2 linked regions of the Deinococcus aerius genome follow. The main gene of each other region encodes a partner of the protein of the gene in region 2 in a complex. Links are inferred from orthologs where the notes say so. Each region holds a gene or a part of one and is shown on either strand. Other genes may lie near its edges. The genes, in order: cdaA and glmM.

Region 1 (14,221 bases), on a different replicon or contig from region 2:
GACGACACCGTGCGGAAGGCTCGCCGGGTCGTCATCTCCTCCGGCAAGCTGCACTGGGAGCTGTTCGAGGCGCGGGGCGCGAACGAGGAGGGCTACGCGGGCACGGCGCTCATCCGGCTGGAGCAGCTCTACCCCTTCCCGGCGGACGCCCTGCGGGCCGAACTCGCGGGGCACCCCGGCGCCGAGGTCGTCTGGGCGCAGGAGGAGCCCGAGAACCAGGGCGCGTGGCTGATGATCTGGGAGGACCTGGAAAAGGTCCTGGCCGAGGGGCAGACCCTGACGCACGCCAGCCGCCCGCGCGCCGCCAGCACCGCCGCCGGGTACGCGAGCGTCCACACCCAGGAGCAGGCGCGGGTGATCGCCGACGCGCTGGGCGAGCCGGTGACCCGCAAGGACGCCGAGGTGCAGGTCAAGGCGGTCCCGCAGGCCACAGCGCAGAGCTGAGGCGGCCAGGAGTCGGGGGGTCGGGGGAAGGCGCCCTGGCCCCCCGACCTGTTCCCCCGTCACCCGGCGAGTCACGCCCCGAGGGGGGTATAAAGGAAGGCGTTATGGCGGATATCAAGGTTCCCGTATTTTCCGAGTCGGTGAGCGAGGGCACGCTCCTGACCTGGCACAAGCAGCCCGGCGAGGCCGTGAAGCGCGGCGAGGTCATCGCGGAGATCGAGACCGACAAAGTCGTGCTGGAGGTCACCGCCCAGCAGGACGGCGTGCTCCAGAGCGTCGCCAAGAATGAAGGCGACACGGTGCTCAGCGAGGAGGTGCTGGGGACCATAGGCGAGGCGGGCGCGGCCCCGGCTGCCTCCACCCCGGCCCCCACCCCCGACCAGGCGAGCGGCACGGTGGCGAGCACGGTGGGCGCGGGCGGCACGGCCACCCATCCGAACGGCTACGGCGCCCAGAACGCGGGCAACGAGGCGACCCGCCGCGACGACCTCTCCCCCGCCGTGCGTAAGATCGTCACCGAGAACAACCTCGATCCCGCGCGGATTCCGGCGACCGGCCCCAAGGGCAACATCACCAAGGAGGACGCGGTGGTGGCGGCCCAGGGCGGCCTGACGTACCAGGGACCGCAGGAGGCCGCCGAGCCCCCGAGCATGCGGGAGGCGGAGGCGACCACGGCGCAGCCCCAGACCCAGGCCCGCACCCCCTCCGCTCCGGCCCCCACCGCCCCCGTTCCCCAGGGCGCCCGGCCCGAGCAGCGCGTGCCCATGACGCGCATTCGCCAGCGCATCGCCGAGCGGCTCAAGGAGGTGCAGAACACCGCCGCGATCCTGACCACCTTCAACGAGGTGAACATGAAACCGGCGATGGATCTGCGCAAGAAGTACCAGGATCAATTCGTCGCCAAGCACGGGGTCAAGCTCGGCTTCATGAGCCTCTTCGTGCGGGCGGCGACCGAGGCGCTCAAGCAGTTCCCGGTCGTCAACGCCAGCGTCGAGGGCAAGGACATCATCTACCACGGTTACTACGACATCGGCATCGCGGTGGCCAGTGACCGTGGCCTGGTCGTGCCCATCCTGCGCGACACGGACGGGATGAGCCTCGCCGCCATCGAGAAGCAGATCGCCGAGTTCGCCACCAAGGCGCGCGGCGGCAAGCTGACGCTGGAGGACATGAGCGGCGGCACCTTCTCCATCACGAACGGCGGCACCTTCGGCTCCATGATGAGTACCCCCATCATCAACGCGCCCCAGAGCGCCATCCTGGGGATGCACAACATCATCGAGCGCCCCGTCGCCGAGAACGGCCAGGTCGTGATCCGCCCCATGATGTACGTGGCCCTGAGCTACGACCACCGCATCATCGACGGCAAGGAAGCCGTGCAGTTCCTCGTGACGATCAAGAACATCCTCGAAGACCCGGCGCGGATGCTGCTGGAGATTTAAAGTCTTCAGCCGTGAGCGGTCAGCTTTCCGGGGAAGGGGGCTGACCGCTGTGCTTGGGGGTGGGGGAGGCATCTTCTGCCACTCTGAACGCAGCGAGGGACCCCCATACAGTTAACTCACCGTACAGGTCGCGCCACTGCGGGTTTGTCCCCTCAATAAGCTCGACCTTCCTCACTCGCAGCCAGCCCTTGAGCTGCTTTTCCCTCGCAATGGCTGAGCGAATATCAGTCGTCTCCTCAAAGTAGACGCGCCGCGTCAGGTTGTACTTCTGGGTGAAACCCGGCACGGTCTTCTGCCGATGCTCCCAGACCCGCCGCGTCAGGTTGTTGGTCACACCGATGTACAGAGTGCCGTTCGGACGGTTGGTCAGGATGTACACCCAGTACGAACGGCCCACAGGTTGAGGATAAGGCGCGACAGGGAGGCGAAGGAGGAATCTGTCACCCTGAGCGTCAGCGAAGGGTCTCGCCTTCCCACCAAGGGTAGGGATGCTTCGCTTGCGGCTCAGCATGACAAATTCCGTCTCCATGGGCGGATCGCTCCATTACAGCGTGCCTCTTCAGGACAGCGGAAGCGGCGCCAGGCTGCACACCTAAATCTCTTGCAACGGCCTCTGCGCCAGCCACTCCGGCACCTCGCCCGGCGCGTAGGTATCGAAGGTCAAGCGGGTGAGGGAGACGAGGGGATGGCCCTCCAGCGGTCCCTCCTCCCCCCGGCGGTCCACGATGCAGGCGACGGCGACACACTGACCGCCCAGAGCCTCTACCGCGCGCACGGCTTTCAAGACGCTGCCCCCCGTCGTCAGCACATCCTCCACGGCAACGAAGGTCTCGCCGGGCGCAATGGTGAACGCCTCCCGAACCTTCATACTGCCCTTCCCGTCCTTCTCGGCGAAGATGGCGCGGCCCCCGTAATGCCGGGCGACCTCGTAGGCAAGGATCACGCCGCCCATCGCGGGGCCCACGAGGGTCTGCGCTTCTATGCCCGCCTCGCGGAGCTTTCCGGCAAGGGCCTGACCGATTCTTTCCGTCAGGTGGGGGTATTGCAGCACGGTGGTGGATTGGAGGAACTTGGGCGAGTGGCGGCCCGACGCGAGCAGAAAATGGCCCTCGTGATACGCGCCCGCCTCCCGGTACAGCGCCAGAACGTCCATGCGGCGAGTATCGCATTCCGGGGCCGCCGGGGAGTGCATGATGGTGCATGGATTCGCCCGCCCATGCCCCGACCTTCCCGCACGCCCACGCCCTGCGCTCCCGCCGCCTGCTCCTGGGGATTCCCCTCACGGAACTCGCGCGGGCGGCGAGCCTCGACCCCCATGTTCTGGAGGCGGTGGAGCGCGGCGAGTACGACCTGCGCAGCCTGCACGCCCTGGCGCGGCGGGTGCTGTCGCGGCGGCTCGACCTGTCGCTGTAACGCGGCACAGGCCTCGTGGGAGGCCAGATGAACCAGGCTTACGTGGACGCCAGTTGGCACGAACAACCCGACGGGCACGGGGTCGGCGGCTGGGGACTGGTCCTCCTGATCCCCGCCGAACTGCCCGCCCGCTACCAGGGTCAGATGAACGCGCCCGACAACAACGCCGCCGAGCTTCGCGCCGTGCTGGAAGCCGTGCGTCACGCTCCCGGAGGCGAACCCCTTACCGTCTACACCGACAACGAGGCGGTGATCGCGTCGGTGGGCCGGGGACGGGGGCCCCAATTGCTCGCCGAGGCTGCCCGCGAGGTGCAGGACGAGGCGGAACTCCGGGATGTGATCCTGCGGGTGGAGTATGTCCCGCGCACCCGGCGACATATGCTCTCCGCCCACGACCTCGCCAACGACGCGCGGCGGGGGCTGACCACCCCGGCCCTGCACGGGCCGCACGCCGACGTGCTCATCGAGCAGCGGCCCGCCGTGCCCGAGGCGCGGGTGAGCCTGCGCCGGTACGGCGAGCGCGTGACGGCCCTCGTGAACCTCGACCCCCTCTCGGCCGTGCCGCCGAGCGCCCAGGCCCTGCTCGCGGCCATCACCCTCGCGCGTCCGGGAGAGGTGCTGCTCGTGCGCCGGGCCAGCAAGGTCGCGCAGGCGCTGTGGCAACGGCCCGAGCGCGCCCTGCGCCCCGCCGCCCTTGCCCAACTTCAGGAGGCGCGGCAGACAGCCGACGGCTTGGGCGTGCAGGTGCAGTTCCAGACGGCAGGGTGAGGGGGCGAGCCGGGGCTTAACACCTCCTTTCCTTGGAGTTGTGGCAGTCGCAGCTTCAGGAGGGCAGGCTCGCGCCCGCCACCCCCCACCCAGCCTCCCCCGCAAGGGGGGAGGGGCCAAAAGCGCCAAAGCTCCTGCTTCCCAAAACCGTCAATTGTGGACGGCCCATTCCTGTCAGCGACTCGCTCTCGCACCGCCTTCACCACGCCTTGCTCGCGCAGCGAGACGGTGGGCACGCGGATCAGGATGCAGCAAGATCAAACTTTGCGCGTTAAGGAAAACGACCACAGGAGCGATGGGCAGGGACCTTGCCTAGCGCAGCGCTGCTCCCCCCTGCCCTCTGGGTAGGGGGGCAGGGGGGTGGGCTACACCTACGACTCGGCGAGAACAACCCTTCAAACCTCCGTCGTCTCCCCCGGCTCCAGCACCCGAACCTCCACCCCGCGCGCCTGCCCCTCCCGCGCGAACACCTGCGGATCACCGACCAGAGGCGGGAACGTGCCGTAGTGCATGGGAATGGCGACACGGGGCCGCAACAGCTCCAGCGCCCGGGCGGCCTCCTCCGGCCCCATCGTGTAATGATCCCCGATGGGGAGCAGCGCCACGTCCAACCCCCGGTCCCCGATCAGCCGCATATCGCCGAACAGGTTCGTGTCGCCCGCGTGGTAGACCCGCACGCCGCCCATCTCAATCACGAGCCCGGTGGGCATCCCGCCGTAGGTGCCGTCCGGGAAGGAGGACGAGTGCCAGGCGGGGGTCAAGGTGACGCTGCCCCACTCACCGCGCACCGTGCCGCCGATGTTGGCGCCGATGGCGTTTTGCGCCCCCTGCGCCTGCGCATACCCCCCGATCTCGGCGGTGCCGATGACGGGCACCCCGGCCCTCCCGAAGTCCAGCGCGTTCCCCCAGTGGTCGCCGTGCGCGTGGCTGATCAGCACGGCGCTGACGTTCCAGCCCAGCGCCTCCTCCAACGTGACGGGCGACTTGGGATTGCCCTGGATGAAGGGGTCGATCAGGACGCGGTGGCCCGCGTTCTCCAGCAGGAAGGCACTCTGCCCCAGGAAACGAATCTGCATGAGGCCAGTGTAGGCACGCGGGCCGGGAACTGCCCTGACCGTTCTCTCACGCTCTGAGGTTTCTCACCGCCGCGGTGAGAGGTCCGTCAGGTTCGGGCCCGTATAGTGGGCGCGTGCCGCACGGTTGCCCCGCGGCGGGAAGGAGCGCCGCGCATGTCCCTGTTTCCCGGTGATGTCAGTCCCCGGGACGTGCTGGACGTGCTGCTCGTCGCGTTCCTGATCTACCAGGGCTACCTGCTGGTGGTCGGCACCCGCGCGGTGAACGTGCTGCGCGGCATCCTGGTGTTTGCCGCGGTGTGGGTGGCCGCGCAACTGCTGGGCCTGACCACCCTGAGCTACCTGCTGGGCCGGGCGGGGACGGTGGGCCTCTTTGCCCTCGTGGTGCTGTTCCAGCCCGAGCTGCGCGCGGCGCTGGAGCGGGTGGGCCGCCCGCGCGGGCGCGACCTGGGGGCGAGCGGCGCGGCCCTCCAGGACCTCGCCCGGGCGATGGAGCGCCTCGCCGAGCGCAAGACGGGGGCGCTGATCGCCATCGAGCGCCGCACGCCGCTGGGCGAGTACGCGGCGACTGGGGTGGCGCTCGACGCGGTGGTGAGCGTGCCCTTTCTGGAGGCGCTGTTCGCGCGCAACGCGCCGCTGCACGACGGCGGCGTGATCCTCCAGGGGTCGCGGGTGGTCGCGGCAGGGTGTCTCTTTCCCCTGCAATCGAGTGACGGCACCTACCGGCGCTACGGCACCCGGCACCGGGCGGCCATCGGCCTCTCGGAGCTGACGGACGCGGTCGTGCTGGTGGTCAGCGAGGAGCGGGGCAGCATGCGGATCGCGCTCGCCGGGCGGCTGGGGCCGGACCTGAACGGCTCGGAACTCCGCGAGCAGCTCCGCGCCCTGGTGTACGACCGGGCGGACCTCAGCGGGGAGATCACGCCTCCCCCGCCTGCTCCCGCCGCCGAGGTGGGGCCGGGCACCCAGCGCGAGCGGGGGGGCGCGTGAGGGGGGGACAACTCGGGCGCTGGGCCGACCCGCGCTATGCCTGGCGGAGGGTGCTGCACAACCTGCCCGCCAAGCTGCTGGCCCTGGCGGTGGCGGTCACGCTCTGGCTGGTGGCGACCGCCGACCGCCGGGCGAACGTCGAGCAGGGGTACGACGTGCCCGTGACGGTGAGCGACACGACCGGCGAGCGCGGCACGGGCACCCGGGTGGTCAGCGGACTTTCGCCCAGCACCATCCGCGTCTTTCTCAGCGGGCGCCCCGAGCGGCTGCGCGAGCTGCGGGGCGAGAACATCGAGGCCATCGTGGACGTGACGGACGTGCCCGAGGGCAGCTTCAACCGCCCGGTGCGGGTCCGGCCCCCCAGCGGCACCACCCTCATCCGCCAGACGCCCGAGCGGGTGCAGGGCTTCCTCGACACCCAGCTCACCCGCACCCTCCCAGTCACCCTCAGCGTGGCGACCCCGCCGGAGGACAGCCTGCCCCGCTACGCGGCCACCCCGGCCACGGCGGCGGTCAGCGGACCCGGGCGGGTGGTGGCGACGGTCGCGCGGCTGGTGAACAGCCCGGTCACCCTGGGTCCCGGCGAGGAGCGGGAGGCCAGCCTGATCGCCCTGGACGCGGGGGGCCAGGCGGTGGAGGGGGTGACCACCCGTCCCGACACGGTGACGGTGCGGCGCCTCGACACCGGGGAGGTGCCCGTCAAGGCCGTCCGGGTGGTCCTGAACGACCCGCCCGCCGGGCTGCGGGTCACGTCGGCGAGCGTGCAGCCGGGCAGCGTGCGCCTGGTCGCCGCCCCCGACCTCCTCGCCCGGTTGCGCGAGGTGCAGGGCACCGTCAGCTACCGCGAGGGCACGTACACCGCCCCGGTGACCCTGCGCCTGCCCGCCGGGGCGCAGGCCCTGGAGCCCGTGAGCGTGCGCCTGACCGTGGAGCGGCGGGCAGCGGGGACGGCGGGGGGGAAGCCCACGACCGGGTCGCCGTGATCCTAACTGGGTTCTTCGCCCCGACCTGCCGAACCACCGAACGACGCGGCCTCCTTTTGGAAGCGCTACCAGGGCGAACGTCAGAATTTCGGCACTCGGCGGGCGTATACTCTGCCCATGGTGTGGCGAGTGAACCACGTAGCCATATGATCGCCGAACTGCTGGACCCGAGACACCCGCTGGCCGAGCTCGCGGGCTGGGACGAGCGCGTGCGGCTGATGGTGCGCCCGCGCCGCTTCGAGCATGTGCTGAGGGTGGCGGAACTCGCCTGCCGCATCGCCTGCGCCAACGGCCTGGACGAGGCGCGGGCCTACGCGGCGGGCATTCTGCACGACATCGCCCGCGACCTGCCGGACGCGGAGCTGCTGCGCCTGGCGCCGCCCGAGTGCGCCATCGACAGCGCCCACCCCCTCGCCCTGCATGGCCGCGCCGCCCGCACCCTGCTGGAACGCTGGGGTTACCGCGACCCGGTGGTGCTGGAGGCGGTCGAGGACCACACGACCGGCCCGCGCGGCGACAACGGGGTCGCCGCCTGCGTCTACGTCGCCGACGTGTCCGAGCCCGGGCGCGGCGTGAACGACGACATCCGCGAACTCGCCCTGCAAGACCTCGACGCGGCCCTGAGCCGGGCGATCATCTCCAAGGTCACCTACCTCCAGGGGCGCGGCATCCAGGTGCATCCGCGCACCCTGCGGGCGTACCGGGCGTTGCCCTGCATCGGGGGGGCGCCCGCCGCCGTGCCGCCGGGCGTGTCCTCCCCCGGCGCAGGCTCCCACCTGCCCACATGACCGGCCCCTCCCCCCAGTCTCCCATCCCCGAGTTCAACTTCTCCTTCGCCAACCCCCGCTCGCGGTCGCGCCTGCGGTCGGTTCAGGCCTTCGGGCTGAGCCTGGCGGCCCTCACGCTGGGGGGCCTGGCGGTGCTGAAGGCGCCCGGGAGTGCCGTCGCCGGGGCCACCCCCACCGGGGCTCCCCCCCACTTCACGGTGCTGCTGGCGGGGCGGGACATCGTGTACTGCTACTACCGCACCCCCTGCAAGGACCAGGACCAGCGCACCGGCCTCCTCCAGACACCGAACACCGACACGCTGATGCTGGTGAAGGTGGACGGCACCCGCGTGAACGTGCTGAGCATCCCGCGCGACACGAACGTCGGCCCGTTTGACCCGGGCCGCAGCCGGGCCGAGCAGAAGGTGAACAGCCGCTACTGGGCGGGTGGCCCCCACGCGCTCACCCAGGCCGTGGAGACGATCACGGGCGAGCGGGTGGACGCCTACGTGATCGTGCGGACCGATTACGTCGCGCGGGTGATCGATGCGCTGGGCGGGCTGGACGTGACGGTCCCCAAAGGCGGCATCGAGTGGGTGGACCAGGCGGCGGGCGTGAACCTGAAACTTTCGGAGGGGAACCACCACCTCGAAGGGGAAGAGGCCGTGCTGTTCCTGCGCGTGCGCAAGGGTTTCGGGGACGATTACGGGCGCATCGACCACCAGAAGCAGGCGCTGACGCAGCTCGCCGCGCGGCTCAAGTCGCCCCAGGGGCTGAGCGCCCTCCCCACCATCCTGGGCGGGGTCGGGCACGGGGTGGAGACGAACGTGGACCCCAACCTCTTCCCCTCGCTGGTGCCGTTCCTGCCGGGGCTGAAGCTCTCCTTCGCCACCCTGCCCACCCGGACGATTCCGGGGACCTTCAACCTCGCGGTGGACCGGGAGGCACTCGCGCGGGTATGGGGCACGGGGGGTCAGGCGCAGACGGCGAGTACCGACCTGCCGGGGGTGAGCGTGCGTATCATGGATGCCAGCGGCGCGGGACTCGGCCCGGCGCTCGCCCGCGCCCTGCGGACCCTGGGCTACCCCCGCGTGAGCGTGCAGGAGGCCCCCGCCAGCGGCGAGGCCAGCCAGGTCTTCACCGGGCAGGACGTGGGGGCCGCGAACACGCTCGCCGACACGCTGGGGCTCCCCCGGCTGCAAGGTGAGCGTTTCCCGGTGGGGGCGGGCGAGGTCGGTATTCTGCTGGGCAAGGACGCTCGCCAGAGCCTCGCCGCCCTGGGCGCCCTGAACGGGGGACCCACCGCCCAAGCCCCCCTCACCCGACCGGAGAACGAATGACCCCACACACCCACACCGATTCCCTGCACCGCCAACTGCGCGCCATCGTGGACGCCGCCCGCGAGCGCCGCGCCGAGAACGTCGTCGTGCTCGACCTGACCGACGTGTCCTCGACCCTCGAATACTTCGTGATCTGCACCGCAACCGCCGGGCTTCAGCTCAACGCCGTGCAGGAGAACATCCGCGAGAAGGCGCAGGAGGCGGGACTCCCCCGCCCCACCGTCGAGGGTCCCAGCGAGCGCTGGCTGCTGCTCGCCTTCGGCGGGAGCATCGTGGTCCACATCATGACGAAAGAAGCGCGCGAGTATTACGACCTGGAGGGGCTCTGGAGCGACGCCCGGACGCTGGACTTCCCCGAGCAGGCGGCCCCCCGGCCGGGGAGCGGCCAGCCCTCCGCGTAGAAGCCCCCTCCTGACACTCGCCTGACCTCGCGGCGGACAATGGAGGGCGATGAGCCATGTGGTCGTGATCGAGGACGAGGGCACCGTGCGGGAGGTGGTGCGCTTCCACCTGGAACGGGCCGGGCTGCGGGTGAGCGCCTTTGACACCACGGGGGCCGCGCAGGGCACGCTCTCGTCGGCGGACGCCCTGGTCCTCGACTGGATGCTGCCCGGCGAGAGCGGCCTGGGCTTCCTGCGGCGGCTGCGCGGCGACCCCGAGTTGCGCCGACTCCCGGTCCTGATGCTCACCGCCCGCGCCGCCGAGGCCGAGCGGGTCGAGGGCCTGGAGAGCGGCGCGGACGACTACCTCACCAAGCCCTTCAGCGCGGCCGAACTCGTCGCCCGCGTGCGCGCCCTGCTGCGCCGCTCGCTGCCCGACGCCCCGCAACAACTGAGCAACGGCCCGCTGGGGATGGACCTCGCGGCGGCGGACGCGCGGCTCTCGGGCACCCGGCTCAACCTCACCCGGCGCGAGTTCGACCTGCTCGCCTTCCTGACGCGGAATGCGGGGCGGGTGTACTCGCGCGGCGAGTTGCTCGACCGGGTCTGGGGTGCCGACTTCCTGGGCGGCGAGCGCACCGTGGACCAGCACATCACCCAACTGCGCGCCCACCTGGGGGACGACCCCGCGCGGCCCCGCTTCCTCGAGACGGTGCGCGGCAAGGGCTACCGGATGCGCCCCTGGACGGAGGAGGGCTGATGGACCTCCCCTCCGTCCTGCCCGGGCGTGCGGACGCCTGGATGGACGCCCTGCCCCAGGCCGTGCTGCTCTTCGAGGCCGGGGTGGACGCCCTGACGGTCATGCGGGTCAATGCCGCCGCCACCCGGCTCTGGGGCGTGCCGCAGGAGCGGGCGGCGGGGCGGCCCCTGCTGGAGGTCGTCCGGCGGCACACCCTGGAAGCCCTCGCCGAGCGCGGCGGCGAGCTGGAGCTGGAGGCGGGCGGGCGCACCCTGCGCTGCACGGCCATCCGCGCCGCCCCCGGGCAGCCCGGCGCCCTGATCGTCGAGGACATCACCGCGCACCGCCGCCGTGAGGCCGAGCTGCGTGAGGCAACGGCCGTCCTCTCGCACGAATTCCGCACCCCCGTCACCGGGCTGCGCGGGGTGCTGGAAGCGCTGGAGTACGACATGCCGCAGGGGCTCGCGCAGAGCTTCGTGCGGCAGGGCCTTCAGGAGGTCGAGCGGCTGGCCCGGCTGGTGGAGGACCTCGCCGTCGGCTTCCGGCCCACCCGCGCCCGCACCCTGCCGCTCGCAGAGGCCTTCGCCCGGGCCGAGCGGCTGCTGGCCCCGGAACTCGCCGCGCGGGGGACCACCCTCACCTTCGGGGCCGACCACCTCGTGCGCGCCGATCCCGACAAGCTGCTGCAAGTCCTGCTCAACCTGATCGAGAACGCGCTGAAGTACGGCCCGCCCGGTCAGCCCGTCGAGGTCGCCACCGCCCCGCGCGGCAGTTGGGTGGAGGTCGCCGTCCTCGACCACGGGGCGCCGCTGGAGGGCACCGAGGGCCTCTTCCGCGCCCACACCCGGGGACCGCACGCGACCGGTCAGGGGAGCGGCATGGGCCTGTACATCGTGCGCAGCATCGTGCAGGGCTGGGGCGGCCAGGCCTGGACCGAGCGCCGGGGTGAGCGCAACGCCTTCTGCTTCACCCTGCCGGGCGGGGCGGGCATCGGCTAGGGCGGGGTCCCGGGGGCACAAGAGGAGGGAGGAGGCCGAGTACGCCTCCTCCCTCCTGGTGACGCCTCAGCTCCGGCGCGGCCCCTCGGTCGGCCCGCCCAGCTTGACCTCGGTGCGTTCCTCGGTGCGGCCCCGCCCCGCGAGACCGGCCAGGCCGATCAGGCCCAGCAGCCCCCAGGGAAAGCGGCTGCCCTGCTGCTCGTTGCCCGGAACGCCGTCACTCTCCGAGGTCGTGGTGACGTTGTCGTTCTGCACGGTTCCCGTCGTGTCGGTCGTGGTGGTGTCGGTGGAGGTCGTGTCGGTCGTCTGGGCGGTGGCCGTCACCGGGGCCGCGACCAGGACCAGCGCGACAAGGATCTTCTTGAGGTTGGGGGTCATAGGTCCTCCTGTTGGGGTGGGAAAAAGGCGGGCTCAGCTCCGGCTGTCGCGGCGGTCGTCATCGTCACCGATGACCCGGACGTTCCCGGTCTCGTTCACGTCGAGGACCTCGCGGCCCACGGTATCGGTCACGGTCTGCTGCTCGGTCACCGTGCGCTTGGAGACCTCGACCTCCTCGGTCACGACCGCCTGCTTCTGAACGTTCGCCCGCTCGGCCTCCAGCTCCACGCGCACGGTCTCGCTGGCGCCGTCCGCGAACACGTCGCCCTGAACCGGACGTGCCTCCGTCACGGGGTGGCGCTCGATGACGACCTCCTCGCGCTGAAGGGGCACGTTGACCGTCTCCTGTCGGGTCTCGACGTGCTTGCCGATCTCGACCTGCCCGGCGAGGTAGCGCTCCTTGTTCACCGACAGGCGCTCCTCCAGAAGCTGGAGGCGGCCCGGCGTCTTGAACATCCGGTCGGAGCTGTCCTCGTCGCGGTAGTTGTAGGAGCCCGTCGTCCCCGTTCCCGCCGCCGCCATCCCCGTCCCCATCGCCGCGGTGTCCGTCATGGTCTGGGTGCTGGAGGTCGTCATGCCGGTGTCGCCGCGCAGCACCCGCTCGTCGCTGCTCTGGAGGTCGAAGGTGTAGTCCTCATCGGAGGAGTAGCGGTGCATGGAGCTGAGCTGGGCCGCCGTGAGACCGTCAAAATGAACGCCGTCGTCCTCGATGCGCGCCAGCCCGATGGGGATAATCCGGGCGCCCTCCAAGCCGCCTCCGTCGTCGTCGACGAGGAGGTAGCGGATCTTCCCCTGGTCGTCGTCCACCAGCACGTCGCGCACAGTGCCGATACGCTGACCACCGCTGATATAGGCCGCCGAGCCGATCGGGTTGTATATCCCCGTGTCCTGGAAGTCCTGGCTGAACCTGCTCGAAATATCGGACAGTCTGTGCAGATGTGGCATACCTTTGGCTCCCTCTGAACTGAATTGCTGTTCGGAGCTATTGTCTGCATTGCGGCCATTCATTGTCTGAGAAGACTAAAAAGTGCATGTAACCCTAACGTTGCTTGAAGTGTCCTTCAAGGCCGGGTTAATCAGGGGCCAGACAGGATCATGACCTCCCCATGACCCAGCGACTCCCCGCGGGTGATACGTTCCTGACAGGAGTGCCCATGCGTGAAGCCCTCGAAACCGACCTGCGAACCGTCCTGAACGGCGTCCTGAATATGCTCGGCACGGTCGAGCGGATGCTGCCCATCGCCGGGGAGGTGCTGCTGCACGGGCGCACCGAGCGGCTGGGCGAGGTGCAGGCCATCGACCGCGAGGTGGACGCCCAGGAGGATAGACTCGAGGCCGAGTGCCTGCGAATCATCGCCCTGCACCAGCCCGTGGCGCGGGACCTGCGGCTGGTCGCCCTGATCCTCAAGAGCCTGTCCGACATCGAGCGGATGGGGGATTACACGGTGCATGTCGCGCAGGACGGAGCGGAACTCGCCCGGCAGCCCGCCCTGAAGCGCTACGTGAACCTGGGGCGGATGCTGGAGCGCCTGGGCGAGATGAGCCAGAACCTCCGCACCGCCATCGCCGACCGCGACGTGACCCGCGCCGAGGCCACCATCCGCATGGACGACGAGGTCGACGACCTGTACGAGCAGATTCAGCGCGAACTCGTCACCTACATGCTCGAAGACCCCCGCAACATCTCCAAGTCCCTGATGCTGATGCGGGTGGGCCGCAGCCTGGAGCGTATCGGCGACCATATGGAGAACGTGGCCGAGCGGGTGAGGTACTGGGTGACGGGGCAGCGGGAGGCGTAGGGGACGGGAGAGTCGGGACCATGGAGGCCCTTTCGAGCAGTGATCCCGAAAGAGCGACCGTCGCTTTAAGTGTTGTCCGCGCTTTGCTCGGGGCGGTCACGCCGGAAATACGCCGCGTAGGCTTCGTGATGGACGGGCGAAGGATTCAGATTCTGTGTATCCACGATGGTGCGCCGAGCGAGAGTCTCAGCGAAGAGATGAACGACGTTGAGGCGGAAATCCTGGGCGATTTTGCCGCCGACGTATCTGTAGAAATACAACTCGTGAGGCTGGATGCTCCGGCGGCCATAGAAAGGGAAGCCGTCTGGGTCTACGCTCGAAAAGAAGGAGCGCCCAATTGACAATCCGAGGAAAGGACCGCCGGAGTTATCGCCAGAGCCGCCAACCCACCGTATAGATGCAGCTCTTCGTGTCCAGCAGGTACAGGTTGGGATTCGGCATCACAACAAAGGCTCCCTCTCCTGCATGGGGGGCTGCTCCCGCTCAATGGGATTCTCGAAGCTGGTCAGGGCCGCGAAGATGGCGTCCCCGTCCTGCCGCTTCACGGGCGTAACGACCAGCCCGCGGCCGCACCGCCTGATCTCCACCTCGCCGTAGGGAAGCTGAACCTCCGATGGAATGCGGACAACCTGACTCTTGCCGCTCCTGAACACTTTGCTCCGGGTCATGCCCCACCTCCCCTTCAGGTAGCCACCGTATCCACGTCC
Region 2 (14,241 bases):
CCTTTGCGACTGACCGCCGCGCTGCTCCCGTTGGTTTTTGCTGCCATCGCTGGCGCTGTCCCCGTACAGCCCGCGTGGACCCTGAAGAACGTCTCATTCCTGGGCTTCACCGAGAAGGGCGAGGTGATCACGCGCCCGTTTTACCCGGGGAGCGGGGACGCACCACAACTGGAGCGCCGTCGCCCCAGGACCGGGGAAAGAGAGGGCCTCATCGTGTTTCCCGAGGCCGGAAATGACCTGGGAAGGCTCTCCTTCGCGCCCGACTTGCAGACCTTCGCCTGGCTGAACAAGGCGGCCGACACCCTCACCGTTCGCATGCCGCAGAAACGTTGGACGAGCAGTTCGCCGGGTTTGAGCGGCACTCAAGCGCTCACGTTCAGTCCCGACGGGCGAACCCTGGCGGCCATGAACGTTTTCGGCTACGTCCAACTCTGGGACGTGCGGAAGGGCGAGCGCCGCGCCACCCTGCTGCTGCACTCGCAACCCCGCAGCCTGACCTTCCACCCGTCGCGGCCCCTGCTCGCCGTGAACGAGACGTGGTCGGAGGCGGGCAGCGTAACCCTCTGGAACACGGACACGGGCCAGAAGGTGCTGACCGTGCCCGGATTGAAGGGGACTGTCCGCCCCTTCCAGTTCGCGCCGGACGGCCGCCTGCTGGTCAAGCAGGGGTTCAGTGTCGGCTTTTTGGAGCTGGGGCTGGACCGGCTGGGTCAGGGCGACTGGGGCCTGAGCTGGGGATTGGGCCCGGGAGCAATTCCCACCTATACCGAGCCCTGCCCGCCGGGCCTCCAGGCGAGGCTCTGCGCCAGGGGCGTGCGTGCCGTGAGCTTCAGCGCCGACGGAAGCCGCGTGCTGCTGAACATCGCCCGCACCCCGCAGAACGTCCCGGCGTCCCTGCTGTACGACACCAAGACCGGGAGCTTGCTGAAGACCTTCGACACGCCAGGAGCATTCGCCGTCCTTGCCCCGGACGGCAGGACGCTCATCCTCAACACCTTCCGGGGCGAGGTCCAGGGCGCCCCACTCCCCTGACCCCTACTCCACCCCCAACGCCGCGAGTTCCGCCCGGAGCTGTGCAGCATCCTTATACCGGACAGCGTGCATCCCCACCGAGCGGGCAGCCTCGACGTTCTGCGTGCGGTCGTCCACCATCACGGCCTCGCCGGGCTGGACGTGGGCGAGGCTCAGGGCCAGGCGGTACATCGCCGGGTTGGGCTTCATCACCCCCAGGTAGCAGGAGGTGAAAAAGCCCAGGAGGAAGGTGCCCAGCCCGTAGGTGCGGATGCGGTACTCGTTCAGGTCGCGGCCCTCGTTGTTCAGGGCGTACATGCGGTGACGTTCGCCCAGCTCGCGGGCCAGGGCGAGTGCTTCGGCGTGCGGTTGGCTCTCGGCCTCCATCGCGGCGCGGAAGTCGTCCGGGGTGAAGGGGCGGGGCGCGTGGAAAATTGTCTGCTCCAGGTACTCGGCGAGGCTCATGCGCCCGCGTTCGAGTTCGGGCACGGCCAGCTTGTGCCGCTCGCCGAAGTCTGAAGCGTCCAGCCCGAAGCGCGCCACCACGTCCGCCCGCTGCTCGCGGTCCCAGCCGTTCGTGAGGAGCACGCCGCCGATATCCCAGAACACCGCCCGAATCGCCATGCCGGAGGGTAACTCAGACTTACTTCGTGTCGTACCAGTTCGGCCCGACCCCGACCTCCACCGCCAGCGGCACGCTCAGCTCCGCCGCGCCCTCCATCACCTCGCGGGTGAAAGAGGCGATGTCCTCCGCCCGGTCCTCCGGCGCCTCGATGAGGAGTTCGTCGTGGACTTGCAGCAGGAGCCTCGCGCCCCGCGCCTCCAGTTCCGCGTCCAGACGCACCATCGCCACCTTGATGATGTCGGCGGCGGTGCCCTGGATGGGCATGTTGTACGCCAGCCGCTCGCCCGCCTCGCGGATGTTGCGGTTGGAGGCCTTCAGCTCGGGGACGTAGCGGCGGCGGCCATACAGCGTCTCGACGTAGCCGTGTTCCCGCCCGAATTCCAGCGTGTGCTCGATATAGCGCCGGATGCCGGGGTAGGTGCTGAAGTACGTGTCGATAAAACCCGCCGCCTCCACGTACGAGATGCCCAGGTCGTTGCTCAGGCGGTGGGTGCTCATCCCGTACAGCACGCCGAAGTTGACCGTCTTCGCCGCGCGGCGCTGGTTGGGGGTGATCGTCGCCTCGTTGAGCCCGAGCACCTGCGCGGCGGTGCGGCGGTGGATGTCCACGCCCTCCTGGAAGGCCTGGCGCATCAGCGGATCGTCGGCGATGTGCGCCAGCAGCCGCAACTCGATCTGAGAGTAGTCGGCGCTGATCAGGCAGTAGCCCTCGTCCGCGATGAAGCCCTTGCGGATCTCGCGGCCCGTCTCCGAGCGGATGGGGATGTTCTGGAGGTTGGGGTTGAGGCTGCTCAGGCGCCCGGTGGCGGCGGTCGTCTGGCTGAAGGTGGTGTGGAGTCGCCCGGTGCGCGGGTTGACGAGGTTGGGCAGCGGGTCGAGGTACGTGCCCCGCAGCTTCTCCAGCTCGCGGTATTCCAGGATCGCCGGGATGATGGGGTGCTCGTCGCGCAGCGGTTCCAGGGCGGAAACGGCGGTGCTCCTCTTGCCCGTCAGCTTCGTCTTCTTGCCGCTCGCCAGGCCGAGGTCGTCGTACAGCACGGCCTCAAGCTGATCGCGGCTGCGGATGGGGAACTCACGCCCCGCCAGGCGGTGAATCTCCGCCTCCAATTCGGCGATGCGGCCCGCCATCGCGCCCGACAGGCCCCGGATGTAGTCGCTGTCGAGCCGCACCCCGCGCACCTCCATGCGCGCCAGGACTGCCGAGAGCGGCTTCTCCACGTCCTCGTACAGCCTGCGGCGGGGCTCGTCGAGCTGGGGCGGCAGGTCGCGCAGCAGGCGGTAGGTGATCGCGGCGCGGGTGGCGGCGTCATCCGGCCAGGTCAGGTTCAGATACCGCTGGGTGGTGGTCGGCATGTTCGTGTTCGCCGGGTCCAGCAGGTAGGCGACGAGGAGGGGGTCCTCACCCGGCTCGACCACCGTGCCGCGCACGCTGAGGTGGGCGGCGAGCGCCTTCGCCCCCGCCGCCGTCAGCGTCCGCTGCCCGATGAACTCGGCCTCGCTCACGACCGGGGGGAACTGGGCCGCCCGGCGCTGGGCCTCCTTCTGCTGCGCCTTCGCGGCCTTTTCGGCGGCTTTCTGCTCGGCCTTGGAGAGCTTTTTGGGGGATTCGTCCGCCAGATCGGTGAACAGGGGGCTGTCGGGCGCGGTGACGGGAACGGCCTCCGCCTCGCTCCCCGCCCGTTCCTCGACCGGCGCCACCCGCGCCACCTGCCCGTCGAAGGTCGCCGCCGCGATCAGGTCGGCGGTCAGGTCGTCCTCGCGCGACAGGACGTAGCCCCAGGTGACCCCCTCGCCGGGTGTGCGCCACTCGGCAAGGGGCGGGGCCTGGAAGGCGTCGGGGGAGGATGTGGGCGCGTTCTCCCCGGTGGGCGCGGGTGCCCCCTTCCCCAGACCCAGCACTTCCTTCTTGAGCGAGGCGAGTTCGAGTTCGTCGAGCAGCGCCTCCAGCCGGGCCGGGTCGCCCGCGCCACGCTGAGCACCCAGCTCCACCTTCAGCGGCAGGTCGGTCACCATGCGCGAGAGGTCGCGGCTGAACAGCACGTCGGCCTCCGAGGCGAGCAGCTTCTCGCGGGTGCCCTTGGGTTCCAGCGTGCCCGCCCGCGCGGCCTCCAGCACGGCGTCGAGCGTGCCGTACTCCTGGAGCAGCTTGGCCGCCGTCTTCGGCCCGATGCCCTTGGCGCCGGGGATGTTGTCGCTGGCGTCGCCCGTCAGCGCGCGGTAGTCCACCCACTGCCGCACGGTCACGCCGTACTTCTCCTGCACCTCGTCCGGGCCGATCAGGGCGAAGTCGTTGCTGATCACCCGCACGTGGTCGTCCAGAAGCTGGTAGGCGTCGCGGTCGCTCGTCACGATGCGGACCTGAAAGCCCTTGCCCTCGGCCATCTTGGTGACGGTGCCGATCACGTCGTCGGCCTCGTAGCCGGGCTCCTCCAGCCGGGGCCACCCCAGCGCGTCCACCAGGTCGCGGATGCGGTTGATCTGCGCGGGGAGGTCGCTGGGTGTCTGCGCGCGGCCCGACTTGTAGCCGTCGTACTGCTCGTGCCGGAAGGTCCCCCCCGGCGGGTCGAACACCACGATGACCTGATTGGACGCCTGCCGCGCCAGCCGCAGCGTGTGGCGCAGGAAGCCCAGGATCGCGTGCGTCGGCTCGCCCTTGCTGTTGCTGAGCGGCGGCAGCGCGAAATACGAGCGGAACGCCAGCGCGTGCCCGTCGATCAGCACCAGCGTGTCGGGAGAGGGGGCAGTCATGGGCGCATTCTACTGTGGGCGTAATGGGGCGCCGTTCGCCGCATCTTGGGCTTTGATCGGTTCGGGCAGTGACATGATGGGCTTGGAGAAGCGGCGGCGTTTTTCTCCCTCTCCCCTCGTGGGAGAGGGCCGGGGTGAGGGGGCGACGGAGCAGCGCCGATACTGGCAAGATGCCCTGCCTCGTCTATCCGCCGCGCCGCAGGGCGTCCCCGTTCACCCCCTCCCAGCCTCCCCCCTCAAGGGGGAGGGGTTTTTATCGTTCAGGCCGCTCTTCTAGATCAAGCCCCCGCATTCCCTCAGCCCGCCCGTCCCCGCTCCTCCACCACGCCCGCCAGCGTCCGGGCGACCTCGTGGATTTCGGCCTCGTCGGGACCCTCGACCATCACGCGGATGAGGTTCTCGGTGCCGCTGGGGCGCAGGTTGACGCGGCCCCGGCCATTGAGCCGCGCCTCGGCCTGCTGCACGGCGGCCTGCACCACGTCGTCGCGGAAGGTGGCCTTCTTGTCGGTCACCCGGACGTTCACCAGCGTCTGCGGGAACATCACGAGTTCGTCGTGCAGCTCGTCCAGCGTGGTGCCCAGCTTCCTCATCGCGGCGAGGGTCAGCAGGGCGGTCAGCACGCCGTCCCCAGTGGGGCTCTGGTCAAGGAAGAGGATGTGCCCGCTCTGCTCGCCGCCCAGCGTGAGACCCTGCTCGTGCAGCCGTTCGTGAACGTAGCGGTCGCCGACGGCGGTGCGCTCCAGCCCGATCCCGGCCTCGCGCAGCTTCACCTCCAGCGCCATGTTCGCCATGATGGTCGTCACCACCGCGCGCTCGCCCCGGGCGCGGGCGTTGAGCAGCAGCATGTGGTCACCCTGCACCACGTTCCCGCGCGAGTCCACGAACAGCGCCCGGTCGGCGTCGCCGTCAAAGGCCACGCCCAGGTCGTAGTCCCCCTCGCGCACGATCCGCTGGAGGTGTTCCAGGTGGGTGGACCCGCAGCCCCGGTTGATGTTGTGCCCGTCGGGCGTGGTGTAGACGGCGAACACGTCCGCCCCCGCCGCCTGGAAGACCCGCGGGCCGACCCGGTACGCGGCGCCGTTCGCGCAGTCCATCGCCACGCGCAGGCCGGTCAGGTCGGGCGCGTGTGAGCGCAGGAACCCCACGTACAGCCGCTCGGCCTCGGTGTAGTTCGTGACCGAGCCCAGGTCCACGCCCGTCACTGGGGCGAAGGTCGGCACCTCGTCGATGGCGGCCTCGATCTCGTGCTCGGTCGCGTCGCTGAGCTTCTGGCCGTCGCGTCCGAAGAACTTGATCCCGTTGTCCTCGTACGGGTTGTGCGAGGCGGAGATCACCACGCCCGCGTCGGCGCCCAGGTGCCGGGTGAGGTAGCTCACGCCCGGAGTGGGCAGCACGCCCACGTGGATGACGGTCACGCCCCGGCTCGTCAGGCCCGCCGCGAGGGCCGCCTCCAGCATGTCGCCGCTCTGGCGGGTGTCCTTGCCGATCACCACGCTGGGCCGCGCGCTTTCCCGTTTCAGGACCTCGCCCGCCGCCGCGCCCAGCCCCATCACCCACGCGGCGGTCAGGGGGAATTCGCCCGCGACCGCCCGGACGCCGTCCGTCCCGAAATACTTCCGTTCGCTCATAACCGGGTCATCATACCCGGGGGCGTGTGATGGGCGCGGCGGGAATGCGGGGGCTGGGAACTCCGGCGGGCCGCCCCGCGTACCCGGGAGCATGAGCGGATTTTCTGGAGGTTCCTTCTCGTTCAGTCATAGCCACGGGCATCGCCGGGGGTTCGGCTACCGGGGCCACAGCCACAGCAGCGGGCACCGGGGTGGTTTCCTCGGGGCGGCGTTGGGCGGCAGCCACAGCAGCGGCCACCGGGCGCACTACGGGCGGGGCGGGCATTACCGTCAGGTCGCCCGTCGGCGCGGGATGGGCTGCCTGGGTGCATTTGTGGTTGGTGCGGCGCTCGCAGGCGGCTCCGTCGCCGGGCTCGTCTCACTCATCGCTTGAGGCTGGGCCTGCTGTCGGACGTGCGGGACGCGCTCGCCGGGCGTGGTCCCGCCGTTTCGTCCCGCCGCTGGCCGCGTGAGTTGCGGGCGGCCTTTCCCGGCCCGCGCCGCCGCGTCGAGGCGTGGGTGGGGGAGGGGGCGGCCTTCGCGCGCTACGTCACCCCCCACGGTCCCCTCTTCCTGAAGTACCTCCCGGCGGGGTGGCGGGACGAGCGGGCCTTCGCGCGGCTGGCGCGGGAGGGGGCCTACCTGCGCGGCCTCGCGCCGCTCTCGCCCGTGCCGCACGCGCCGCTTCTGCATCGGGCCCTCGACCCCGCCCGCCTGCGCGCCCATCTGCTCACGCGCGACATGACGGACGAGACGACCGGCTGGGGCGCGTTCAGGACCGATGCCGAGCGGGAGGCGGCCTTGTGCGAAATCGTGCGCCTGCTCGCCCGCCACCACGCCTTCTGGCTCAGCCGCCCGGAACTCAGGGGCGAGTGGGGCTGGGACCCCGAGCGGGCCGTTCGCCGTGGCGCGCGGATTGCCGCCGCGCCTGTCCCCGACTGGACGCCCGATGAGGTGAGGGCGGTGGGGGAGGCAGCACAAGCCCTTCCCGCCCTGCTGAAATCCACTTGCGGCGTAACCCTTGCCCACGGGGATATTCACGCCGGGCAGGTGCTGTGGCCCGTTGGTGGCGGACCGCCCATCCTGATCGACTACGGGCAGGTGCATGGGGCGCCGCTCGGGGAGGACCTCGCCCACCTGCTCCATGTGCGTCTGGAGTCCGCCGACCGTGCCCGTCTCGGCCCTGGATTGCGGGAGGCGTACCGGACGGAACTCGCCGCGCACGGTCACACGCTCACCTCCACCCAACTCGCCGCCGAGGAACGTGCGGGACTGGCCCTGAACGTGCTGACGACCGCGCGGCAGGCCCGCCGGGAGGAAACCAGCGGCGTGCGGGACGCCTTGCGCCGGGTGACGGAGGCGTGGCTGGCTCAGCCTTGACCGGTCACCTCGCCCTCCAGGCCCAGAAACGCCCGATACCGCCCCAGCTCGGTCTCCACCCCTTTCCTGAGCGCCGCTGTCTCTCGCACACCCGGAACAAAGCCCACCTCGCTGCGGAGTTCGCCCCCCTCCACCTTCAGGTTGGCCCACCCCACCGCGCGCTCGGCCTGGAAGAGGGGCAGCGCGTAGTAGCCGAACTGCCGCTTGGCCGGGGGCGTGTACGCCTCGAAGCGGTACGTCCAGCCGTGCAGGTGCTCGAAGCGGCGGCGGTCCCAGACCAGAGGGTCGAAGGGGCCGACGATCCGCACGCCGCGCGGCGCCCTCACCCCGTCCACCTCCCACTCGGCGGGCCAGACGTAGCGCAGGCCGTCCACCCGCGCGCCCGCCAGCTCCTCGCGGATGGCGGTTCTGAAAGCCGCGCGCATCTCGCCCCTCAGGTGAGGCAGGCCGTAGTGCGAGAGCGAGACGAGGTGGCCCAGGCTGGCCTCGGGGAGTGGACCGTAGAGCGAGGCGAGCAGGTGAACGGCCCCGCGCACCCGCTCGGCCTCGGGGAGGGGCGCCTGGCGCAGGGCGGCCAGATGTGGGGCCGGGCCGTAGAGCCGCACGCCCCCCACGCGCCGCGTCACCCGCACCTCGCCCCGGCGGTGCAGCGCGTCCAGAATCCGGGTGGTCGCCGCCGACTGCCCGCCCCAGGCGTTCACCACCCGGCCCCGGCCCACCGCCCCGGCCACGTCACGGGGGTGGACCTCGCCCTGTGTCTCCACCCATGCCCGCACCTCGGCCAGCAAGTCGGGGTGTTCCCGCTCGGCGCTCGACTCGCCGGGCTCGCGTGGGTGCAGGAGGGTCTGCACGTGCCGCGTCACGAAGCCGTAGTTGGGCAGCATGTCCTCCTCGGCGTCGAGGGTCGGGTAGAGGCGCTCCAGGTCGCCCGCCCGGTAGCCGCGCACCCGCTGGAAGAGGGTGAGGTCCTGGGCACGGGCGGGGGCGCGGATGGGGTCGGCCTGCACGAAGCCCTGGGCGTTCAGGGCGGCCTGGAGGGAGGAGTGGCGCTCCAGCGTGCGGAAGGCGAGGGCCCGCAGGGCGGCGGGGGTGAGGGGCGTGCCGGGCATGGGGGGAGGGTAGCGTTCCAGTTGGAAGGTGTTGCCCCCACCCCCAGCCCCCTACCCCCAGAGGGGGCAGGGGGAGTTTTCCGCTGCGCTCGGCAAAGGGCCCGGCCAGTTCACCCGTGGCCGTGTCCTTCTCCGCGCAAGGTTTGATCTTGTTGTGTTCCGAGTCGCGTGCCCACCGTCTCGCTGCGCGAGCAAGGCGGGGTGAAGGCGGTGCGAGAGCGAGCCACTGGCAGGAATGGGCCGTCCACCATAGACGGTTTTTGAAAGGCTAAAGCTTTGGCAGTGTTACCCCTCCCCCTGTGGGCTGGGTAATGCATGGAAGTCTCCTCCCAAAGAGGAAAGCTGAGTGGAAAGACAAAAAGCTCCTCCCCCTTGAGGGGGGAGGCCGGGTGGGGGTGAACGGGCATGGCCTCCAGAAGCCAGTCAGGGCGTCCAGGTGCTCCTCCTCTTGCTGTCACCACAAGTCGAGCGCTTAGCCTCCCGCCAGCAGGTCCATACTCGGCACCGCGGGCGACACCCAGGGGTTTCCATTCACCAGGAAGCGCCACGGGAGGTTCTTTCCCGCCTGGATGCCGATGCGTGCCGTCACCGTCACCGCGTCGTCAGGCAGGGGGGCGGCGGGCGGCAAGAGATGGAGGCCCGGGCTGTCCACCCGCGTTCCGGCGATCTCGGCCGGGTTGAGGCCCAGCGCGTAGACCAGTTTGGCCGGGCCGTTCGTCAGGTCGCGCCCCCGGGTGACGGGGCGGTGGGTGAGCATGCTGCCGATGCCCGTCAGCGGCTCCAGCGCGCGGATCAGCATGCTGGCGGCTATCCCCTCCTCGCGGCAGGAGACTTGCAGGAGGGGGTGGCTGTGGGCGGTCCAGAAGAGCCAGTGCCCGGGCGGGATCGCCATGTCCATCGTGCGGGCGGCGTGAAAGCGGCCCGCCGCGCAGGCTGGATCGCGCGGGCAGTCGTACGCCTCGACCTCCACCACCCGGCCCGACAGGACCTCGCCGCCAGGCAGGACGCGGACGAGGGTGGCGCCGAGTACCTTCCGGGCGACGCGCACCGGGTCCCGGTTGAAGAAGGCGGGGGGTAGGGGAGTCACCGAAGTTGCCGATGTCGGTAGAATTTCCATCCCAAGAAAAGCAGTATCACGGGAATCACGACCAAATTGCCCGACAGACCGAATCCGAGGGCAATCCATGTCGCCCCCGGAGCGGACAGGAACCCAGTGTGCCCGCCTGAAGTCTGCCTGTCTTTCCAGGCCATCGTCGTGCCTACGACCGCTGCAACAAATCCAAGCATGTAGAGAAAGGCAAAAGCCAACCCGAGGGCGTCGGGTCTCGTTTCCCCACCCGATGCCACTACAGTCCAAGCAAGCGCCACGCCTACACCGGCGTTAAGGAGGGAAACCAGAATTCCGGCCATAACCCAGCCTCCGCCCACGCCGAATTGTGCCCTTCGAGCGTGTTGAATTTCAGGGTTTCCTTGAAGGCCGAAGTGATCATTTTCCATTGTCGACTTAATTTACACTCATACTAAGCAGCCCGCCCTCGTAAATCCGCCGGATTGTCGCCTCGATGTTCGGCTCGCGCACGGTCACGTCACGCACCGGGGCGTGGGCGGTCGCCAGCGCGATGGGTCGGGCCGCCGCGCCCGTAAAGGCGTAGGTGACGCGGGGACCCTCGGCGCTCAGGAGTTGCAGGCCGGGCACCCGGGGGTCGGCGGGCGGGGCCTCGAAGTCCACCACGAGTTCGCGGGCGCTCCCGAAGCGGGATTGCAACTCGGCCAGGTTGCCGTCGTACAGCAGCGCGCCGTGGTCGATGATCATGACCCGGCGGGCGAGGCGCTCCACGTCCGTCAGGTCATGGGTGGTGAGCAGCACCGTCACGCCCCGGTCGGCGCCCACGTGCGCGACGAACTCCCGAATCCGCTCCTTCGCCACCACGTCCAGGCCCACGGTCGGCTCGTCGAGAAAGAGGAGGTCCGGGTCGTGCAGCAGCGCCGCCGCCAGGTCGGCCCGCATCCGCTGACCCAGCGAGAGGGAGCGGGCGGGTGTGCCCAGGAAGGGTCCCAGGTCGAGCAGGTCCGTGAAGGCCCGCAGGTTCTCGCGGAACCGTCCGGCTGGAACGCGGTACACGTCGCGCAGCAGGTCGAGCGAGTCGCGCACGGGCAGGTCCCACCACAGGGTCGTCCGCTGCCCGAATACAGCGCCCAGCCGGGCCACATGCCGCCGCCGGTCCCGCCACGGCACCAGCCCGCCCACGTCCACCTGCCCCGAGGTGGGCACGAGCAGACCCGTCAGCACCTTGATCGTCGTGCTCTTCCCCGCGCCGTTCGGCCCCAGGTAGCCCACCACCTCGCCCCGCCCGATGCGGAAACTCACGTCCCGCACGGCCTCTACCACGTGCCGCCTGCCGCGCAGCAGGCCGCCCGAGCGGGTCTGGAAGGACTTGTGCAGGTGTTCGACTTCGATCATGGGGAGGCTCCTTGGGAGGGGATGCGGAGGGTGGAAAAGGAAGGGGGCACGTCCCGCGACCTACGACCCCGTCCCGTGATACCGCCGCACGCCCACCCGCCAGAACGCGAAGGCGGCGGCGAGGATGAGGGGGCCGACGACGGGGGAGAGGAGGGCGGCCCAGCTCGGCAGGCCGTCGGGGAGGGGGCGGCCCAGCACGTGCAGCACCGGGAAGTAGCTCAGGAAGGCGGCGGGAATCAGGTAGGTGAAGGTGCGGCGCAGCCACGCCGGGTAGATGTTCAGCGGGTAGGAGATCAGCGTTCGGCCCCCGTAGGTCAGCACATTCATCGCCTCCACGCTCTCCACCGTCCAGAAGGTGAGGGTGCCGCCCACCACGAAGAGGCCGCCGAAAAAGGCGATCATGCCCAGGACGCTGCCCGCGAGCAGCAGCACGTCGCCCGCGTCCCAGGTCACGCTCACCCGCGAGACGCCATACGCCACGATCCCCGCCGCAAGCACCACCCGCGTGAGCCGCCGCAGCGCGAAGTCCGAGCCAAAGATCTGCACGGGCAGCGGCACCGGGCGCAGCAGAAAGGTGCTGAAACTACCCGTGCGAACATGCGCGCTCAGGTTCGGCGCGTCGAACCCCCCGAAGACGAGGTCCATCAGCACGAAGGCGAGTTCCGCCAGGCCGTACAGCAGGGCGACCTCCCCCAGCGTCCACCCGCCCAGCGAGTCGAAGCGCGGGAGGACGAGCGCGAAGGCCGCGAACTCCGCCCCGGTCACGAGTGCCGCCGCCAGGGCGTCAAGCGCGAAGGCCGTGCGGTACACGAGCTGCGAGCGAACCTGCGCGCCCAGCAAGCGGAGGTACAGCCGGGGGAGCCAGAGGGCGGGGGGCTTTTGCTCCCTCTCGATAGGGCCGGGATGAGGGGGCGACGCGGGGGCGCCTCCTTGCCTATCCACCCGCCACCTCCAGCCGCCGGAGCCCGCGGGCGAGCACAAGTTGGGCCAGCCCCAGCAGCGCCGCCGCCCACACGGCCTGCACCCCGAGCACACCCAGAGCCTCCCCACCCTTGGCGTGGCCCAGCCAGACCTCCACCGTGCTGTTCATCATGCTGGGGAAGGGGGTCCAGGCCAGCAGCGTCCTGAACCAGCCCGGGAAAAAGGCGAGCGGCATCAGGAAGCCGCAGGCGAGGCCCATCAGCGCCCAGGCGAAGCGGCCGATGCCCACGGCGTCCGGCGACCAGAAGGCCGCGCAGTTCACCAGGAAGCGGAAGGCGAACCCGCAGACCCACGCCAGAACCGCGCTGATCAGGGTCAGCGTCCAGCCCTCCACGCCGGGTGGAAGCTTCAGGCCGAAGAACACCCCGTACAGCGCCAGGATCGTCACGCCGCGCAGCCCGAACTGCGCCGCCGCCCGCCCCGCGTCCTGCGCGAGCCAGAACCCCAGGAAGCTGTGCGGGCGCAGCAGTTCGGTGGCGACCTCGCCCCGGTGGACCGTCCGCATCAGCTCGTACCAGCCGAAGAGGCTGAAGGCACTCAGGAAGGCCTGGGTCAGCCCGGTGTACGTGACCGCGTCGGCGGGGGTGTATCCGGCCACCTGCGGTCTCGTGCCGAAGAGCGCGAGGAGCACGGCCACCCGCAGCGCCCCGAAAAACAGGTTGGTGGTCAGGCCCCAGAAGGTCGCCGCCGGGTACGCGAACTGCCGCCGGAAACTCAGCCGGGCCGCTGAAAGGTAGGGCCGCAGATGTGAGCCGCCCGCACGTCTCAGAAGTGCCGCATTCAAGGTGCCTCCCCTTTCCTAACCCAGGCGATACAGTGCCGAACCGGAAGTTCACAGGGTAAGGGGCGCAGCCGGGAGAGGACATGCGCCGGATGGCGGAGGGGAACGGGGGCGAACGTCAGGGAACCCTCAATGCCCACTGTTCCCCGGCAGAGGGTCGGGCTATACGCTGCGAAACGACTAATCGCCACTCTTTCCCAGGAGGAACCCACCATGATGGACATCTTCAACATGCTCGGCGGCATGGGCCAGGCGCAGCAGACCCTCGGGCAGCGGCTCGGCACCTCGCCCGGGCAGACCGAGGCGGCGCTGGAAGCCGCTGTGCCCCTGCTCCTCGGCGCGATGACGCGCAACGCGCAGGACCCGCAGGGGGCGCAGGCCCTCGCCGGGGCGCTCGACGGGCACGACGGGCGCGCCCTCGACCTGTTCGGGCAGGGGCAGGCGCCCGATCCCTCCCAGGGCCAGCAGATTCTCGGGCACGTCTTCGGGGGCCAGCAGCAGGCTGCCGCGAATGCGGTGAGCCGCCGGGCGGGCATCGACCCGCAGCTCGCCATGCAGGTTCTCTCGATGGTCGCGCCGCTCGTCATGGCGTACCTCAGCCGCCGCCGTCAGGGCCAGGCGGGCGGCTACGGCGGCTCCCTGGGGCAGGCCGGGGGTATGGGCGGCATCGACCTCGGCAGCATCCTCGGCGGTCTGCTGGGAGGCGGCATGGGCGGTAGCCTCGGTGGAATGCTGGGCGGTGGTCAGGGGCAGGTTCAGCAGCCCGAGTACGGGCAGCCGACTCAGGGCGGGGTGCTGGGCGGTGGCCCCGTGATTCCCGGCTACAGCCAGGACCCGCTCGGCCAGCCGGGCCACGCCGGAACGGGGCAGATGGGCGGCGGCCAGACCGGGAACCTGGGGGGCATGATCGGGACCCTGAACAACGTCCTCGACCGCGACGGGGATGGGAACGCCCTTGACGACCTGATCGGGATGTTCGGGGGACGGCGCCGCTAGGGGCAAGCCTCAGCAAAGACGGCGGGCCGCCTCATGCCGGGTGGCCCGCCCTGCCGTGCCCAGGAATCACCCCGCGCCCGGCTCGACCTCCAGCCGCTCCCGCGAGTAGGGCTTGTAGCCGGGCGGTGTCCCCGTCTTCGCGTCATTGAACAGGCTGGTCGTCAGGTAGCGCGCGCCCGTATCGCAGGCGATGGTCGCCACGCGCTTGCCCGGACCCAGCCGCCGCGCGACCTCCAGGGCCGCCCACACCATCGCGCCGCTGCTCATGCCCACGAAGACGCCTTCCTCGCGGGCCAGACGCCGGGCGAGGGGATAGGCGTCCTCCTCCCAGACGGTGATCACCTCGTCGATCACGCCCCGGTCGAGGTTCTCGGGGATGAAGCCCGGCCCCATGCCCTGAAAGCCGTGTTCGCCGCGCTCGCCGCCACTGAGAACGTTGCTTCGGGCGGGCTCCACCGCCACCACACGCACCCCCGGGTCCTGCCGTTTCAGGAAGCGGCCCACCCCGCTGATCGTGCCGCCCGTGCCCGTGCCGTAGACAA

The links.
Region 1: the proteins of glmM (region 2) and cdaA are in contact, whole or in part, in a crystal structure (PDB 7OJS), measured with the Bacillus subtilis proteins. The link is inferred for Deinococcus aerius from one-to-one orthologs.

What each region holds. Positions count from the first base shown.
Region 1 is NZ_BFAG01000013.1:96,306-110,526, forward strand. Bases 4,379-7,213 are described here. They hold cdaA (diadenylate cyclase CdaA), read left to right. Parts: upstream 4,379-5,296; coding sequence 5,297-6,130; downstream 6,131-7,213. Other genes in these bases: DAERI_RS16845 (metal-dependent hydrolase), read right to left, coding at 4,463-5,143; DAERI_RS16855 (CdaR family protein), read left to right, coding at 6,127-7,113. In the rest of the region: DAERI_RS16815 (2-oxoglutarate dehydrogenase E1 component), read left to right, coding at 1-444; odhB (2-oxoglutarate dehydrogenase complex dihydrolipoyllysine-residue succinyltransferase), read left to right, coding at 549-1,886; DAERI_RS16825 (GIY-YIG nuclease family protein), read right to left, coding at 1,906-2,283; pyrE (orotate phosphoribosyltransferase), read right to left, coding at 2,479-3,039; DAERI_RS16835 (RodZ family helix-turn-helix domain-containing protein), read left to right, coding at 3,087-3,299; DAERI_RS16840 (ribonuclease HI), read left to right, coding at 3,327-4,067; bis(5'-nucleosyl)-tetraphosphatase (symmetrical) YqeK, read left to right, coding at 7,260-7,901; DAERI_RS16865 (LCP family protein), read left to right, coding at 7,898-9,220; rsfS (ribosome silencing factor), read left to right, coding at 9,217-9,621; DAERI_RS16875 (winged helix-turn-helix domain-containing protein), read left to right, coding at 9,671-10,360; DAERI_RS16880 (sensor histidine kinase), read left to right, coding at 10,360-11,337; DAERI_RS16885 (hypothetical protein), read right to left, coding at 11,404-11,715; DAERI_RS16890 (PRC and DUF2382 domain-containing protein), read right to left, coding at 11,749-12,660; phosphate signaling complex protein PhoU, read left to right, coding at 12,870-13,514; DAERI_RS22125 (MafI2 family immunity protein), read left to right, coding at 13,535-13,855; DAERI_RS16900 (antitoxin), read right to left, coding at 13,955-14,182; DAERI_RS16905 (ABC transporter ATP-binding protein), read right to left, coding at 14,197-14,221. UniProt on the Bacillus subtilis protein: One of 3 paralogous diadenylate cyclases (DAC) in this bacteria, catalyzing the condensation of 2 ATP molecules into cyclic di-AMP (c-di-AMP). Upon expression in E.coli leads to c-di-AMP synthesis.
Region 2 is NZ_BFAG01000004.1:161,255-175,495, reverse strand. The notes cover bases 3,847-6,701. They hold glmM (phosphoglucosamine mutase), read right to left. Parts: upstream 6,013-6,701; coding sequence 4,681-6,012; downstream 3,847-4,680. Other genes in these bases: DAERI_RS07680 (phosphotransferase family protein), read left to right, coding at 6,382-6,701; polA (DNA polymerase I), read right to left, coding at 3,847-4,384. Outside these bases: DAERI_RS07705 (WD40 repeat domain-containing protein), read left to right, coding at 1-1,032; DAERI_RS07700 (HAD family hydrolase), read right to left, coding at 1,036-1,635; more of polA, read right to left, coding at 1,655-3,846; more of DAERI_RS07680, read left to right, coding at 6,702-7,371; DAERI_RS07675 (DNA glycosylase AlkZ-like family protein), read right to left, coding at 7,362-8,480; DAERI_RS07670 (DNA-3-methyladenine glycosylase), read right to left, coding at 8,953-9,597; DAERI_RS22355 (hypothetical protein), read right to left, coding at 9,564-9,890; DAERI_RS07665 (ABC transporter ATP-binding protein), read right to left, coding at 9,985-10,941; DAERI_RS07660 (ABC transporter permease), read right to left, coding at 11,002-11,883; DAERI_RS07655 (ABC transporter permease), read right to left, coding at 11,876-12,706; DAERI_RS07650 (DUF937 domain-containing protein), read left to right, coding at 12,917-13,699; cysK (cysteine synthase A), read right to left, coding at 13,766-14,241. UniProt on the Bacillus subtilis protein: Catalyzes the conversion of glucosamine-6-phosphate to glucosamine-1-phosphate. Glucosamine-1-phosphate is used for cell wall biosynthesis.